3 regions of the Thalassobaculum sp. OXR-137 genome follow, and region 3 is predicted to be linked to each of the others. Evidence: predicted binding sites of a transcription regulator. Region 3 holds the regulator's gene; each other region holds the start of a gene.
What was found. The regulator PhoB, encoded in region 3, activates phosphate uptake and scavenging genes when phosphate is short. The targets are predictions, from matches to a motif close to TNTCATAAAACTGTCA.
Positions count from the first base shown of each region.

Region 1: phnD (phosphate/phosphite/phosphonate ABC transporter substrate-binding protein) is a predicted target of PhoB. The motif match lies at 2,701-2,716, and genes of this name have one in related genera.
Region 2: T8K17_RS20800 (PhnD/SsuA/transferrin family substrate-binding protein) is a predicted target of PhoB. The motif match lies at 3,211-3,226, and genes of this name have one in related genera.

Region 1 is NZ_CP139715.1:3,412,094-3,417,019, forward strand. It holds gene phnE (phosphonate ABC transporter, permease protein PhnE) at 1-788, opposite strand, end outside; gene phnC (phosphonate ABC transporter ATP-binding protein) at 785-1,633, opposite strand; gene phnD (phosphate/phosphite/phosphonate ABC transporter substrate-binding protein) at 1,685-2,647, opposite strand; gene T8K17_RS15855 (ABC transporter ATP-binding protein) at 2,801-3,580, opposite strand; gene T8K17_RS15860 (iron ABC transporter permease) at 3,577-4,569, opposite strand; gene T8K17_RS15865 (iron ABC transporter permease) at 4,566-4,926, opposite strand, start outside.
Region 2 is NZ_CP139715.1:4,462,098-4,467,023, reverse strand. It holds gene T8K17_RS20815 (replicative DNA helicase) at 1-253, opposite strand, end outside; gene phnE (phosphonate ABC transporter, permease protein PhnE) at 533-1,360, opposite strand; gene T8K17_RS20805 (phosphonate ABC transporter ATP-binding protein) at 1,353-2,165, opposite strand; gene T8K17_RS20800 (PhnD/SsuA/transferrin family substrate-binding protein) at 2,215-3,096, opposite strand; gene rplI (50S ribosomal protein L9) at 3,480-4,073, opposite strand; gene T8K17_RS20790 (DUF2232 domain-containing protein) at 4,178-4,926, opposite strand, start outside.
Region 3 is NZ_CP139715.1:1,119,683-1,124,608, reverse strand. It holds gene pstA (phosphate ABC transporter permease PstA) at 1-660, shown strand, start outside; gene pstB (phosphate ABC transporter ATP-binding protein PstB) at 739-1,506, shown strand; gene phoU (phosphate signaling complex protein PhoU) at 1,574-2,308, shown strand; gene phoB (phosphate regulon transcriptional regulator PhoB) at 2,324-3,019, shown strand; gene T8K17_RS05300 (AmpG family muropeptide MFS transporter) at 3,101-4,453, shown strand.

The sequences.
Region 1 (4,926 bases), 2.3 Mb from region 3:
AGGTACTCGGCGGCCATGACGATCAGGATGATCAGGATCAGGATGGCGGCGGCGGAATCGTATTCGTAGCGGTCCATCGCCGTGTTCAGCGTGGCGCCGATGCCGCCCGCGCCGACGATGCCGATCACCGCCGACTCCCGGAAATTGATGTCCAGCCGGTACAGGCTGAGGCCGATCAGCCGCGGCATGACCTGGGGCTGGATCGCGTAGTTCACGATCTGCCACCAGCCCGCACCGGTCGCCCGCACCGCTTCCGCCTGGGCCTCGTCGATATCCTCGATGTCCTCGGCCAGCAGCTTCGCCAGGAAGCCGATGGTGGCGAAGGACAGGGTCAGGAAGCCGGCGAAGGGCCCGAAGCCGAACATCGCCACGAACAGGATGGCGACGATGATCTCCTGGAAGCTGCGCGACAGGGCGACGATGGCCCGGCACACCGCATAGATCGGCAGCGGCGCGATGTTGCGGGCGGCGCCGATCCCGATCGGGATGGAGATCAGCACGCCGACCACGGTCGCCGTCACCGACATGGTGAGGCTCTCCTCCATGCCCTGGAGGATGTCCTCCCAGCGGCTGGTGAAGTCGGGCACCAGGAAGCCCTCGATGAAGCGCTGGCCGCGCTCCAGGCCTTCCCAGACGCGGATCCAGTTCACCTCGACCGAGGCGATGGCAAGCACGAGATACAGCAGGCCGCCGCCGTACAGCACCCAGCGCAGCCAGGCCCGCTTGATGAAGGGCGGCCGCTTCCAGTGCCGATGATCAACCGCACCAGACATGTCAGCGTGGGTCATGTGAGGCCCGCCAGGCGCTCGCGATCGACCGGCACGGAGGCCGGGTGATCGGCCTCTTCGTCCGTCTCCTCGCCGTCCTCGTCCGCCTTGCGGATCGTGGCGGACCAGTCTTCCTCGCCGTAGATCTGGGTGAGGACCTCGGGAGTGAGCTCGTCGGGGGCGCCGTCGAACACGACGCGGCCGTTCTGCAGGCCGATGATCCGGCGCACGAACTGCTGCGCCAGGGCGACGTCGTGGATGTTGATGATGGCGGGCAGGCCGCGCTCGTCGCAGATCTCCACGATGAGCCGCATGATCTGCCGCGAGGTCTTCGGATCGAGCGAGGCGGTCGGCTCGTCGATCAGCAGCAGGTCGGGGTCCTGCTCCAGCGCGCGGGCGATGCCGACCCGCTGGCGCTGGCCGCCGGACAGGGCGTCGGCGCGCTTGTTCACATGGGCCGACAGGCCGACCCGGTCGAGCAGCCGATAGGCGTTCTCGATGGATTCCGGGGGAAACTTGCGGAAGAAGCTGCGCCAGAAGCCGACATAGCCGAGGCGTCCGGACAGCACGTTCTCCATGACGGTGAGGCGTTCGACCAGGGCGTATTCCTGGAAGATCATGCCGATCCGCCGGCGCGCCCGGCGCAGACCGCCGCGGCTCAGGCCGGTGATGTCCATGTCACCGAGATAGACCTGGCCGGAGGTCGGCTCCACCAGGCGGTTGATACAGCGGATCAGGGTGGATTTCCCCGCCCCGGACGGCCCGATCAGGCCAATCACCTGACCGGGCTCGACCGTAATGCTCACGTCGGTGAGCGCCCGATCTCCGGTTGCATAGACCTTCGAGAGGTCCTTCAAGCGCAGCATTCGGCCGCTCTCCTATATGTCGTGGTCAAGTATTGAGACGGGGCGGAACGGTCACTTGCACTCGTAGGAAACGCCGTTCGCCGCGTCGATCTTCCGGATCACTTCCCAGTGGGACTTGTAGGTGATCGGGATGAACTGCTCCTCGCCGGAGCGGGCGAACTCTTCCTTCAGGGCCGAGCCTTCCCAGTCGAAGGTGAAGAAGGATTCCTTGATCTTCTCCTGCAGCTCCGGCTTCAGGTTGTAGACGTAGCCGAAACCGGTGGTCGGGAACTTCTGCGACTTGTAGATCGAGACGACCTGGTCGGCCTTGATCACGTCGCGGGCGACCATGCGGTGCAGCACCGAGTTCGCGATGGCGGCGGCCGGGTAGTCCTTGTTCGCGACGCCCAGGATCGAGTTGTCGTGCTTGCCGGAGAACACCGGCTCGAAATCCTTCTCGGGCTCCAGGCCGTAATCGGCCTTCAGGATCGCCGACGGCGCCTTGAAGCCGGAATTCGACGTCTGCGAGGTGAAGGCCATCTTCTTCCCCTTGATGTCCTCGACCTTCTCGATGCCGCTGCCCGGATAGGTGATGATTTCCATGTTGTAGCCGAAATCGCCGTCCTTCGAGGCCATGATGGTGAAGGACACGAAACCGGCGCAGTTCACCGCCAGCGGGTTGGACCCGGTGTTGAAGCCCGCGACGTGCAGGCGGCCGGCGCGCATCGCCTCGATCTGGGCGGCGTTGGACTGGACCGGGAAGAACTGGACCTTCTTGCCGGTGACCTTTTCCATGTGGCGCAGGAAGCCGTCCCACACCTTGGCGTAGACCGCCGGATCCTCGACCGGGGTATAGGCGAAGATGAGGGTGTCCGGGTCAACCTGCTGGCTCGGATCGGTCGGCGTGTCGGCGACCAGGTCGCCGTTGTCGTCCTTGAACCGGGAGTCGAGCGCATAGGCCGGGGCCGCCCAGCTCAGCGAGACCGCGCCGACCAGACCGGCGAGGGCCGACAGCATCAAATTTCTGCGAATCATGTGATTCTCCCTACAGGTCGTTATCGTCGGCCCACCTGCGGCATGACCGAACATTACAGTTTTGTGACATCAGCATTATCGTGGTCTCGGACGTGACCCAAGCACAAAATATATGCGTCAGTGTCCGAATGGCTGACGCAACCGGGGCTCGACTCAATGCGGCAGGATCCACGGCCGTCCGGTGAGCGGATCGGTCATGACCTGCGCCGCCAGGCCGAAGGCCCGTTGCAGGTGCCCAGCGGTCATCACCGCCTCGGGCGTCCCCTCCGCGACCAGCCCCTGCGGGCTCAGCAGCACCAGATGGTCGCTGAAGCGGGCCGCGAGGTTCAGGTCGTGCAGCACGCTGATCACCGTCATGCCGGTATCGAGTACCCGCTGCTGCAGCAGTTTCAGCATATCGATCTGCTGCGCCAGGTCCAGATGCGAGGTCGGTTCGTCGAGCAAGAGCAGCGGGGTCTGCTGAGCCAGAACCAACGCCAGCCAGGCGCGCTGGCGCTGGCCGCCGGACAGTTCCGCCAAGGGGCGGTCGGCCATGTCGGTCAGGCCGACGGCGCCGAGGGCGTCCGTGCAGGCAGCACTGTCCTCCTGGGTCCAGGGCGACAGCATCCCGCGCCACGGAGTCCGCCCGCGCCGCACCAGTTCCCCCACATTGATGGCGTCCGGCGCCAGCGGGAACTGGGGCAGGATGGCGAGTCGGCGGGCCAGGTCCCGTGTGTCGGCGGCATGGATATCGGTGTCGCCCAGCAGCACCCGTCCGGCGGCCGGCTTCAGCAGCCGGGCGAGCGCCCGCAGCAGGGTGGACTTCCCACAGCCGTTCGGCCCAAGGATGGCCGTGCTCCGGCCGACCGGGAAGGCGAGGTCGAGGCCGCGGATCACCTGCCGGTCCTGATAGCCGACCGACAGGGCTTCGGTACGCAGACCGGTCTGGCTCACAGCTCGCCCCTTTCCATTTCGCGGGACAGGCGCCACAGCAGGTAGGGCGCGCCGAGAATGCCCGTGGTCACGCCGATCGGCAGTTGCAGGCCGGGCAGGCTGGCCCGGGCGACCAGGTCGGCCAGCACCATGATGACAGCGCCGGCCAGCGCCGCCGCAGCAAGCCGCGCGCCGGCATCGGTCGCCCCGGCAAGACGGGCGCCGACGGGCGGCGCCATCAGAGCGACGAAGGCGACCGGGCCGACCACGGCGACGGTGAGGGCGCACAACCCGATTGCGGTCGTCGCGAGCAGCAGCCGGGCCCGTCCGACATTCAGACCGAGCCCGGTCGCCAGTTCCGCGCCCAGTTCCAGCGACCGCAGCGACCGCGCCTGCACCGCCAGGCACAGGGCGAGCGCCCCGCCGCCTGCGGCGAGCAGCCCGGCATCGCCCCAGTCGCGGGCGGAGAGCGAGCCGACCAGCCAGCGCTGGGCTTCCGCCGCCTGCGGACCCGACAGACGCGTCATCAGGAAGGACCCGAAGGCAGTGGCGGCGAATCCGATGCCGATGCCGACCAGGACGAGGGTGACCGGCGAGGCGCCGTCGACGCCGCCATGGCCGCCGGCCGGGCGCGACAGGATCAGGACGGCGGCCCCGGCGATCAGTCCGCCGACGGCGGCGACGACCGGCAGCGGCAGGGTCAGGCCGAAGGCGACGGCGGTCAGGATCGCCAGGCCGGATCCGCCGGTGAACCCCATCACGTCCGGCGAGGCGAGAGGGTTGCGCAGCAGGATCTGGAAGACGGCACCGGCAAGTCCGAAGGCAGCGCCCGACAGCAGGGCGACCGCGACCCGGGGGCCGCGCAGGATGGAGATCGTCAGCGCGCCGGGCCCGTCTCCGCCGGTCAGCCCGTCCCACAGCACTGCCGGGCTCAGGTGGATCTGGCCGACCAGCAGGGCCAGCGCGGCGGCGGCGGCCAGCAGCAGGGCGAGGGCGGCGGTGCGGATCATCCGACCGCTCCGGGGCGGATCCGCCGGGCGATCAGCACAAAGATCGGCCCGCCGAGCAGCGCCGTCATCACGCCCGCGCGGATCTCCGCCGGGGCGAAGAGCAGTCGCCCGGCGGTGTCGGCCAGCAGCAGAATGGAGGCTCCGAGCAGTGCGGCGGCGATGAGTCCCGGCCGCAGCGGGGCGCCGACCAGCCGGCGGGCGATAGGCGGCACCATCAGGCCGAGAAAGGCGATCGGCCCGGCGATGGCGACGGCGGCGCCGGTCAGCAGCGAGATGCAGACGAGCGCGCCCGCCTGGACCCGGCCGGGACGCGTGCCGAGACCGCGGGACAGGGCGTCGCCGAGGGACAGCGCCTCG
Region 2 (4,926 bases), 2.1 Mb from region 3:
GGCCGCGGTCGATCAGCTTGGCGCAGGAGGCGAAGATCCGGCCATGGACCGGATCGGCGAAATGCTCGGCGCGCAGGAACTCGCTGACCCGCTCGTAGGACCGGTTGTTGACCAGGATGGCGCCCAGCAGCGCCTGTTCCGCCTCCAGATTGTGCGGCGGCTCGCGGTAGGACGCGGTGGCGGGGCCGGCGTCGTCTTGGACGAAGGCGTTCGGGCCAGGGAAGGGGGCGATGCTGGACTCGGGATCGGACATGGCGAGGCAACTCGGCTTTGCTGTTCGTGTTCCCTGGGGACAGATTCTAACGCATAGCCCGCCGGAGCCCCGAAACGCGAGCGTCTTGCACGTAGTATTGAAAAGGATTGTGGGGACGAAACCGGGGCTTAGCTGTGGATAGTTCCCGCGGGGGTTTGTCGGTCCCCGGCTTGCGCGACTCGGCGCCTGTGAATGATACGGGGGCGGAACGATGCCGTTCCCAACCTCTCCGGGCTGAACACACAGGACCGGGGAGTGTGGAGACGGGAAAGCGGCCGATCACCCCAGCCGGCGCCTCAGCCAGTCGGTGAGGTGCTCCATCGCCAACACGATGACGAAGATCGCCAGGATGATCGCCGAGGCCTTGGGATACTGGAACAGTTCGAAGGCGCTTTTCAGCTCCTGGCCGATGCCGCCCGCGCCGACGATGCCCAGGACCACCGACGACCGCACCGACAGCTCCAGGGCGAAGAGCGCGGTGTTGATGAAGGACGGCATGCATTGCGGGATCACGGCGGCGGCAAGCACGTCGATCTTGCGCGCCCCGATCGCCTCCAGCGCCTCGCGCGGCCGCTTGTCGCTGTCCTCCATGGCCTCGGCGAAGAAGCGGCCGCAGAAGCCGGCGGTGTCGACGATGATTGTCAGCGTGCCGGCGATGGCGCCGAGCCCGACCGCCGAGACGAAGAACAGCGCCCAGACCAGGTCCGGCACCGTGCGGAACAAGGATACCAAGCCCCGGGGGAGCCAGCGCAGCCGGCCGAACGGGCTCAGGCCCGCTGCCGAGCACCAAGCTAGCGGAAAGCTCAGCAGGATGCCGAACAGGGTGCCGACGAGGGCGATCTGCAGGGTCTCCACCAGCCGCATCCCCATGCGGCCGAGAAAGGCGGGATCGGTCTCAGGCGGCAGCATCCGTTCCAGCAGCGAGCCCATCCGCGGGATCGCGCCGATCAGCCGGTCCGCCGAGGGCGCGACCTCGCCGATGGACGCCAGCAACACCGCGCCGACCGCGACGAGAAGGGTGAACCGCAGCGGCGTCAGCCGGGGCCAGCGCGCGATGGTTCCGGCGGTCGGCCGGGCGTCCGGGTGGGCGAGAGGGGTGTCAGCCACGATAGATCGGCTCCAGGTCGCGTTCGGTGAGGTCGCCGGCGGCGGCGTCGAACACCACCTGCCCGGCCTTCAGCGCGACGATCCGGTCGGCGTGCTCCAGGGCGTGGCGCATGTCGTGGGTGGTGTAGACCAGCGTGCGCCGATGCTCGCCGGCGAGCCGGGCGAAGAGGCGCATGATGTCGAGCCCGGCGGCGGGATCGAGACTGGCGGCCGGCTCGTCGGCGAACAGCAGGTCCGGGCCGTGGACGATGGCGCGGGCGATGGCGACCCGCTGGGACTGGCCGCCGGACAGGGTGTCGGCCCGCGCCGCCGCCCGGTCGGCCAGCCCGACCGCGTCGAGCGCCTCCAGGGCGGCGTCGCGCAGGGAGGACGGGGCCAAGGACTGGTGCCAGCTGCGCCAGCCATGACCCTGGCCCAGCGCCCCGTTCACGACGTTGGAGAGTGCGCTGGTGCGGCCGACCAGCCCGTGGAACTGGAACACGAAGCCGAGCCGGCGCCGCATCACCGAGCGTTGCTTGGCGCTGGGTAGCTCCGTGAAGCGCTGGCCGAGGATCTCGACGGCCCCGCCGGTGATCGGAATCAGCCCGACCAGGGCGCGGAGCAGGGTCGACTTGCCCGCGCCGTTGGCGCCGAGCAGGGCGACGCGCTCGCCCGTCGCGATCGACAGGGTGACGCCGTCGAGCACCGGCGGGCCGTCGGCGAAGCGCTTGCAGACGGCGTGCGCCGCGATCAGCGGGGCGGCGGCGGCCGGTGCGGCGGCGACCGGATCCGCGTGCAGCGGCGAGGGTTGGAGCAGGGCTGTCATGATGATGACCGGGGCGGGCGCCGACCGGGAAGCCGGCGCCCAACCGCCGTCAATTGCCGACGAAGGATTTGAAGCCGTCGACCCCGATGGTCTTGTACATCGAGCGCACGTAGTCGTAGTCGCTGTCCTCGACGGTCGCGAGGAAGAAGCCGCCCTTGTACTTCTGATTGTCCTCGCCCTTCAGCACGGCGGCGAGCAGGGACTTGCCGTTGTCGACGAAGGCCTTGCGCACCTTGTCGATGGCCGCCGGATCGGCGTCGGCGCGGGCCACAAGGATGTCGTTCGGCAGGTCGCGGCCGCGGGCGACGACGGTGAAGGCCACGTCAGGATACGCCTCGCGGGCGCGCTGCAGGTGGCTGTAGTTCATGCCGATGGCGGCGATGTCGCCGCAGATCAGGGCCTCGACGGCGACGTTGCGGGAGATGATCTTCGGCTCGTAGTCCTGGCCGTAGACGAGGCCGAGGTCGGTCAGCGCCTGGGCCGGGCCGAGGTGCTGGGAGGTGGAGCCGACGGAGCCGAAGGCCACGCTCTTGCCCTTCAGGTCGGCGACCCGGCGGATCGGGCCGTCTGCGAGGGCGACGACCTGGGCGAAGTAGTCGGGACGCTGCCAGCCGACGACGATCTTGGCGTCGGTCAGTTCCTTGATCACCACGTACTCGGCCGGCCCAGTGAGCACCAGGTCCACCTGGCCGGCGTTGATCGCCTCGACGGCGGCGGTGCGGCTGCCGACCGGGAACAGCTCGATGTCCAGGCCGGTGCTCTTCTCGAGAGCGTCCTCGAACGGACCGAACTCGCTCTGCAGGGCCTCCAGGCCCTCGATATCGGTAACGGCGATCTTGAGGCTGTCGGCGGCGCTGGCGGGCGACGGGACGGCGAGCGACGGGACGGCGACCGCCAGGGCGGCGGCGGCGAGCAGGGCGCGGAGCTTCATGTGAGCCTCCTCCAGGGTGCGGGCAGATGCCCGGATCATTCGGAAGGCCCAGCGGATATCACCCGCCGACTGTCGCCGGTGTGACGCTGCGGTGTCGGAACGGCGTCGGTTCGATGATGGTTTGGTGACCGTGGATGTATCGCGGTGGATGTCCAGCGCGGGTTGTCGACCCTTCGACACGCCCCTGCGGGGCTGCTCAGGGTGAGGTCATTGAGAGCTTTGAATACCAAGACCTCGCCCTGAGCAGGGCCGGCGATGCCGGGCCGTGTCGAAGGGCCCGGGGGACCTTGGGATGACGGAGAAGGGAAGACGAGCCCCAATCCCAGAAACGCAAAGGGCCGTCCCGAAGGACGGCCCGTCGCAAGGCATATGCGGGGAGGGGATCAGGCCTCGGCCTTCTCCTCCTCGGTCTCCACGGCTTCCGGATCGAGCAGCTCCTCGACCTCGGGAGCCTCGTCTTCCATCCGCTCTTCCTCGTCCATCACGCCCCGATCGAGGGCGCGGCCGAGACGGGCCTGGGTTTCGGCCTCGTCCTGGGACCGGGCGATGTTCACGGTCACGTTCACCGAGACTTCCGGGTGCAACTGGACGCGCACCGGCTCCAGGCCGAGGGCCTTGAGCGCCTTGTCCAGCTTGACCTGGCTGCGGCCGACGGTGACCCCGGCGGCGGTCACCGCGTCAGAGATGTCGCGGGCCGACACCGAGCCGTAGAGCTGGCCGCTCTCGCCCGCGGCGCGGACCAGAACAACCGTCATGCCGTCGAGGGTCTTGGCGACCTGCTCGGCTTCCGACTTGCGCTCCAGGTTCTCGGCCTCGAGCTGCGCACGGCGCTCCTCGAAGACCTTGCGGTTGCCGTCGTTGGCGCGCAGCGCCTTCTTCTGCGGCAGCAGATAGTTACGGGCGTAGCCCGGCTTGACCGAAACCACATCGCCCATCTGGCCGAGGCTCTCGATCCGTTCCAGCAGGATGACTTCCATCGTCCTCACTCCTTCTCTTGCGGGCCTACGCCCCCCGGATAGGTATCCGGATTTCCTCATCAGGGCGGCGCCGAGGCGACCGCTTATCAGTCATTCGCCGCCGGTCACTCTTGCGGGGGAGGCCCCGCGCGACGGCGAAAATCGAAAACCACGTCCAGCATTCCAACCAGCACGATCACGGCGGCCGCCGCCCAGCTGAAGACCACCAGCAGGGCATAGGTTCCGCCGAGCCAGAGTCCCCCGCTGCCGCTGCGCCGGGACAGGGCGTGCACCACGCCGAGCCCGGTGAACAGGAAGATCAGCAGCACCACCGGAACCATGTTCCTGGCGGCGAAGCCGATCCCCTCCGGCAGATAGGCCACGGCCAGAACCGCCACGAGCACGAACGCGATCCAGCGCGGGGCCCGAAGGTCGGCAATGTCCGGCGTCGGCAGCGCGGCCTTGCCGAACCGGCGCAGAATGAACTGCGCAAGCCCGGCGCTGGCCGCCGTCGTCAGCACCCATCCCGCGGCCGCGAAGGCCGGGAACAGACTGGCCAGAGAGGACAGCATGTCCTGCAGTTCCGCCATGGGAAGCGGCGGTTGCCCGGCCTCCTCCGCATAGCGGGAGATCATGTCGAACGTCTCCTGCAGCTCGTCCGCGATCACCCCCTGCATGCCGTCCGGATGTCCGGACAGGATCAGGCCCGCCAGCGCGATCATGGCGCAGGCATAGGCGACCAGGGTGAGCAGCAGGACCCTGGGATGGCTGCCGCTCCGTTCGGCCTGCCAGATCAGCAGGCCGGCCGGTGCGCCGGTCATCGCCGCATGATAGGCCGCGACGTCGAGACCCATGGACAGGCCGAGGGCAACGA
Region 3 (4,926 bases):
CTGATCGGCTCGATCCTGACCCTGACGGTGACCCTGCTGGTCTCCTTCCCGGTCGGCGTGATGGCGGCCGCCTATCTGGAGGAATTCGCGCCGAAGAACCGGTTCACCGACCTGATCGAGGTGAACATCAACAACCTGGCGGCGGTCCCCTCGATCGTCTTCGGTCTGCTCGGTCTGGCGGTCTTCCTGAACTTCTTCGGCCTGCCGCGCTCCGCCCCGCTGGCCGGCGGTCTGGTGCTGGCGCTGATGACCCTGCCAACGATCATCATCGCCTCCCGCTCCGCCCTGAAGGCGGTGCCCCCCTCGATCCGCGAGGCCGCCCTCGGCCTCGGCGCCTCGCCGCTGCAGGTGGTCACCCACCACGTGCTGCCGCTGGCGATGCCGGGCATCCTGACCGGCACGATCATCGGCATGGCCCAGGCGCTCGGCGAGACCGCGCCGCTGCTGATGATCGGCATGGTCGCCTTCATCGTCGACGTGCCCCAAGGCTTCACCGATCCGGCAACGGTCCTGCCGGTTCAGGTCTATATCTGGGCCGACAGCCCCGAGCGTGCCTTCGTGGAGAAGACCTCGGCGGCGATCATGGTTCTGCTTGGCTTCCTGGTTCTGATGAATGCGGTCGCCGTCCTGTTGCGCAAACGCTTCGAGCGACGGTGGTAAGGAGATAAAATGATGAGCACCACATCCCGGACGACGCCCGAAGTCGACGTCGCATCCAAGCCGCCGAGCCCGGAGCAGATGGCCAACCGGTACACCAAGGTCCAGTCCCGCGACGTCAACGTCTATTATGGCGAGAAACATGCCCTGAAGCATGTGGACCTGGACGTCTACGAGAACGAAGTGACCGCGCTGATCGGCCCGTCGGGCTGCGGCAAGTCCACGTTCCTGCGCTGTCTGAACCGCATGAACGACGTGATCGACATCTGCCGGGTCACCGGCAGGATCTCGCTGGACGAGCACGACATCTACGACCCGTCCCTGGACGTGGTGCAGCTCCGCGCCCGGGTCGGCATGGTGTTCCAGAAGCCGAATCCGTTTCCGAAGTCGATCTACGACAACATCGCCTACGGCCCGCGGATCCACGGCATCGCCCACGGCAAGGCGGAACTGGACGAGATCGTTCAGAAGAGCCTGGAGCGTGCCGGTCTCTGGAAAGAGGTCAGCGACCGCCTGGACCAGCCGGGAACCGGTCTGTCCGGCGGCCAGCAGCAGCGCCTGTGCATCGCCCGGGCGATCGCGGTGAATCCGGAAGTGATCCTGATGGACGAGCCGTGCTCGGCCCTCGACCCGATCGCCACGGCCCGCATCGAGGAGCTGATCGACGAGCTGCGGGAGAACTTCACCATCGTCATCGTGACCCACTCGATGCAGCAGGCCGCCCGCGTGTCCCAGCGCACCGCGTTCTTCCACCTGGGCGACCTGGTGGAGGTCGGAGAGACCGAGGCGATCTTCACCAACCCCGTCGACAGCCGGACCCAAGGGTACATCACCGGACGTTTCGGATAGGCTCGAAGGCTAATCCGCGGCCCGATCGGCGGCCGCGGCACGTCACCCGTTACCGGAGGTCTGAACCATGTCCGACAGCCACATCGTATCCTCGTTCGACGAGGAACTGGACGGCTTGCGGTCGGCAATTTCCCGCATGGGCGGGCTCGTCGAAGCCCAGTTGTCAAACGCCATCCAGGCGATCGCCAAACGCGACGACGCGCTGGCCGCCCAGTGCGTCGAGGCCGACAAGGCGATCGACGATCTGGAGGATCAGGTCGAGGCGCTGACCCTGCGGATGCTGGCCCTGCGCCAGCCCGTCGCCCACGACCTGCGCCAGATCCTGTCGGCGCTGAAGATCTCCCACGACCTGGAGCGCATGGGCGACTACGCCACCAACGTGGCCAAGCGGGCCTCGGCCCTGTCGCAGCTTCCGGAGGTCGGGCCGATCAACGGCATCGCCCGCATGGGCCGGCTGACCCACCGGGTGATCACCGACGTGCTGGACGCCTATACCCAGCGCGACGTGGAGCGCGCGATGGTCGCCTGGCAGCGCGACGAAGAGATCGACCAGATGTACACCAGCCTCTTTCGGGAGCTGCTGACGTACATGATGGAGGATCCGCGCAACATCACCGCCTGCGCGCATCTGCTCTTCGTGGCCAAGAACATCGAGCGGATCGGCGACCACGCCACCAACATCGCCGAAACCGTCTATTTCGAGGAGACCGGCCGCCGCCTGGAAGGCAATCGGCCGAAGGGGGACAACAGCAGCTTCGCCGTCGTCAAGCCGGAGGAGCTTTCCGATGGATCGTCCGAGTAAAGAGTGACCGACCCCATGAAACCACTGATCCTGATCGTCGAGGATGAAGCGCCGATCGTCACCCTGCTGCGCTACAACCTGGAACGCGAAGGCTTCCGCGTCATCGACGCGGGGGACGGCGAGGAGGCCATGCTGGTCGCCGCGGAACGCCGCCCCGACCTGATCCTGCTGGACTGGATGCTGCCCCTGCTCTCGGGCATCGAGGCCTGCAGGCGGCTGCGCCGGGCACCGGACCTGAAGAACATCCCGATCATCATGCTCACCGCCCGCGGCGAGGAAGGCGATCGGATCCGGGGCCTGAATTCCGGGGCCGACGACTACATCACCAAGCCGTTCAGTCCGGCCGAGCTGATCGCCCGGGTCCGCGCGGTGATGCGCCGGGCGCGCCCCTCCACCGAGGACGAGATCCTGCGCTTCGCCGACCTGACCATGGATCTGGCGGCGCACCGGGTGAAGCGCAGCGAGCGCGACATCCATCTCGGCCCCACCGAGTTCCGCCTGCTGCGCCATTTCCTGGAGCATCCGGGCCGGGTGTTCTCGCGCGAGCAGCTGCTCGACACGGTCTGGGGTCCGGACGTCTATGTCGAGCCGCGCACGGTGGACGTCCATATCCGCCGGCTGCGCAAGGCGCTGAACAGCGAGAACGACGACGACGTGATCCGCACGGTGCGCTCCGCCGGCTACGCACTGGACGCCAACGCCGCCGCCTGATCCGGCACCATCCGTCGCCGCGCCGCCTGCCCGGCGCTATTACCTATGGGCAAGCCGCGGCGACTCAGATACCTGATCGGTATGGCGGCTGAACGCACCTCCTGGACCGACGGCATCCGGGTCTATCTCGACCGCCGGATGCTCATCATCCTGATCTTCGGCTTCGCCTCGGGCCTGCCGGCGCCGCTGGTGTATTCCAACCTGTCGATCTGGCTGACCGATGCCGGGTTCTCGCGCTCCAGCGTCGGCCTGTTCAGCCTCGCCACCACCGCCTACGCGATCAACTTCCTGTGGGCGCCGCTGGTCGACCGGCTGCGCCTGCCGGGCCTGACCGACCGGCTGGGCCGGCGGCGGGGATGGGCGCTGCTGACCCAGCTCCTGCTGATCGCCGCCATCGTCTTTCTCGGCCTGACCGATCCGACATCCGACGTCTCGATGGTGGCGCTGGCCTGCGTCTTCGTCGCCTTCGTCTCCGCCACCCAGGACATCGTCATCGACGCCTACCGGGTGGACATCCTGAAGCCCGACGAGTTCGGTGCCGGATCCGCGGTCGCGATCTGGGGCTGGCATCTGGGCGGCACCCTGGTTGGCGGGGCCGGCGGGCTGTATCTGGCCGCCAGCCTGGGCTGGAACGCGACCTACCTGATCCTGGCCTGCACCCTGCTGATCGCCGTCGCCGCGACCCTCATGGCGCCCGAACCGGAGCGCCGCGACCCCCTGCCGAGGGCCGAACCGGATGCCGGGACGTCGGCGCTCGGCCGCGCCTGGATCTGGCTGCGAGAGGCGGTGTTCGACCCGCTCGCCGACTTCGCGACCCGGGACTGGTGGCTGCTGATCCTGGTCTTCATCTTCGTCTTCAAGTTCGGCGACGCCCTGCTCGGCCGGATGTCCGGCGTGTTCTACCGGGAGCTGGGCTTCGAGCTGACCCAGATCGCCGACGTGACCAAGGTCTTCGGACTGGCCGCCGTCTGCCTCGGGGTCTTCGCCGGCGGCGTGCTGGTCCGCGTGGCAGGCGTGTTCCGCGCGCTGTTGGTGGGCGGCCTGGCCGCCGCCGCAACCAACCTCGCCTACGCCTATCTGGCCGGAGCCGGACAGGACATGGAGGTTTTCGCCCTGGCGGTGGTCGCCGACAACTTCACCGGCGGTCTGGCGACCGTGGCCTTCGTCGCCTATCTGGCCGGGCTCTGCAACACCGCCTTCTCGGCGACCCAATATGCGCTGCTGAACTCCCTGGGGAACCTGGCGCGGATCTGGTTCGCGTCCTCCGCCGGAATGATCGTCGACAGTCTGGGCGGCGATTGGGCCCTGTTCTTCACCATCACCGCCGGTCTCGCCCTGCTGGGCCTGCCGCTGCTGCTGGTGCTGATGTGGGTGATGCCCGATCCGGGAACGGCCGCATCCCAGCGGTCCCCGGACCAACCCAATCCGAACTAACTCGATCCGAACGAACTCTACCCGAACGAACTCAACCCAACTTCCTGGACGGACCCGGCACCGCCGGGGGCGATCCAGGATCGTGGTCCCGGCGTCCCTCACGAGGTCCTGGACAGCCCCCCGGATCAAGTCCGGGCGGCTTCCAGGAAGTCGGTTGAGGTTGTTTGGAAGTAAGAGAGTTTGGCCGACTTGCTGGCGGCTGCCCCTTCAAAATCGAAATATTCCGACTTCCTGGACGGGCCCGGCACCGCCGGAGACGATCCAGGATCGTGGTCCCGGCGTCCCTCATAGGGTCCTGGACAGCCCCCCGGATCAAGTCCGGGCGGCTTCCAGGAAGTCGTTTGAAGGTTGTTAGAGGTCAGAGACTTCCGCCCGCTTGCTGCCGGCTGCCGCTTCAAAACCAACCCAACCCGACTTCCTGGACGGACCCGGCACCGCCGGGGACGATCCGGGACCGTGTTCCCGGCGTCCCT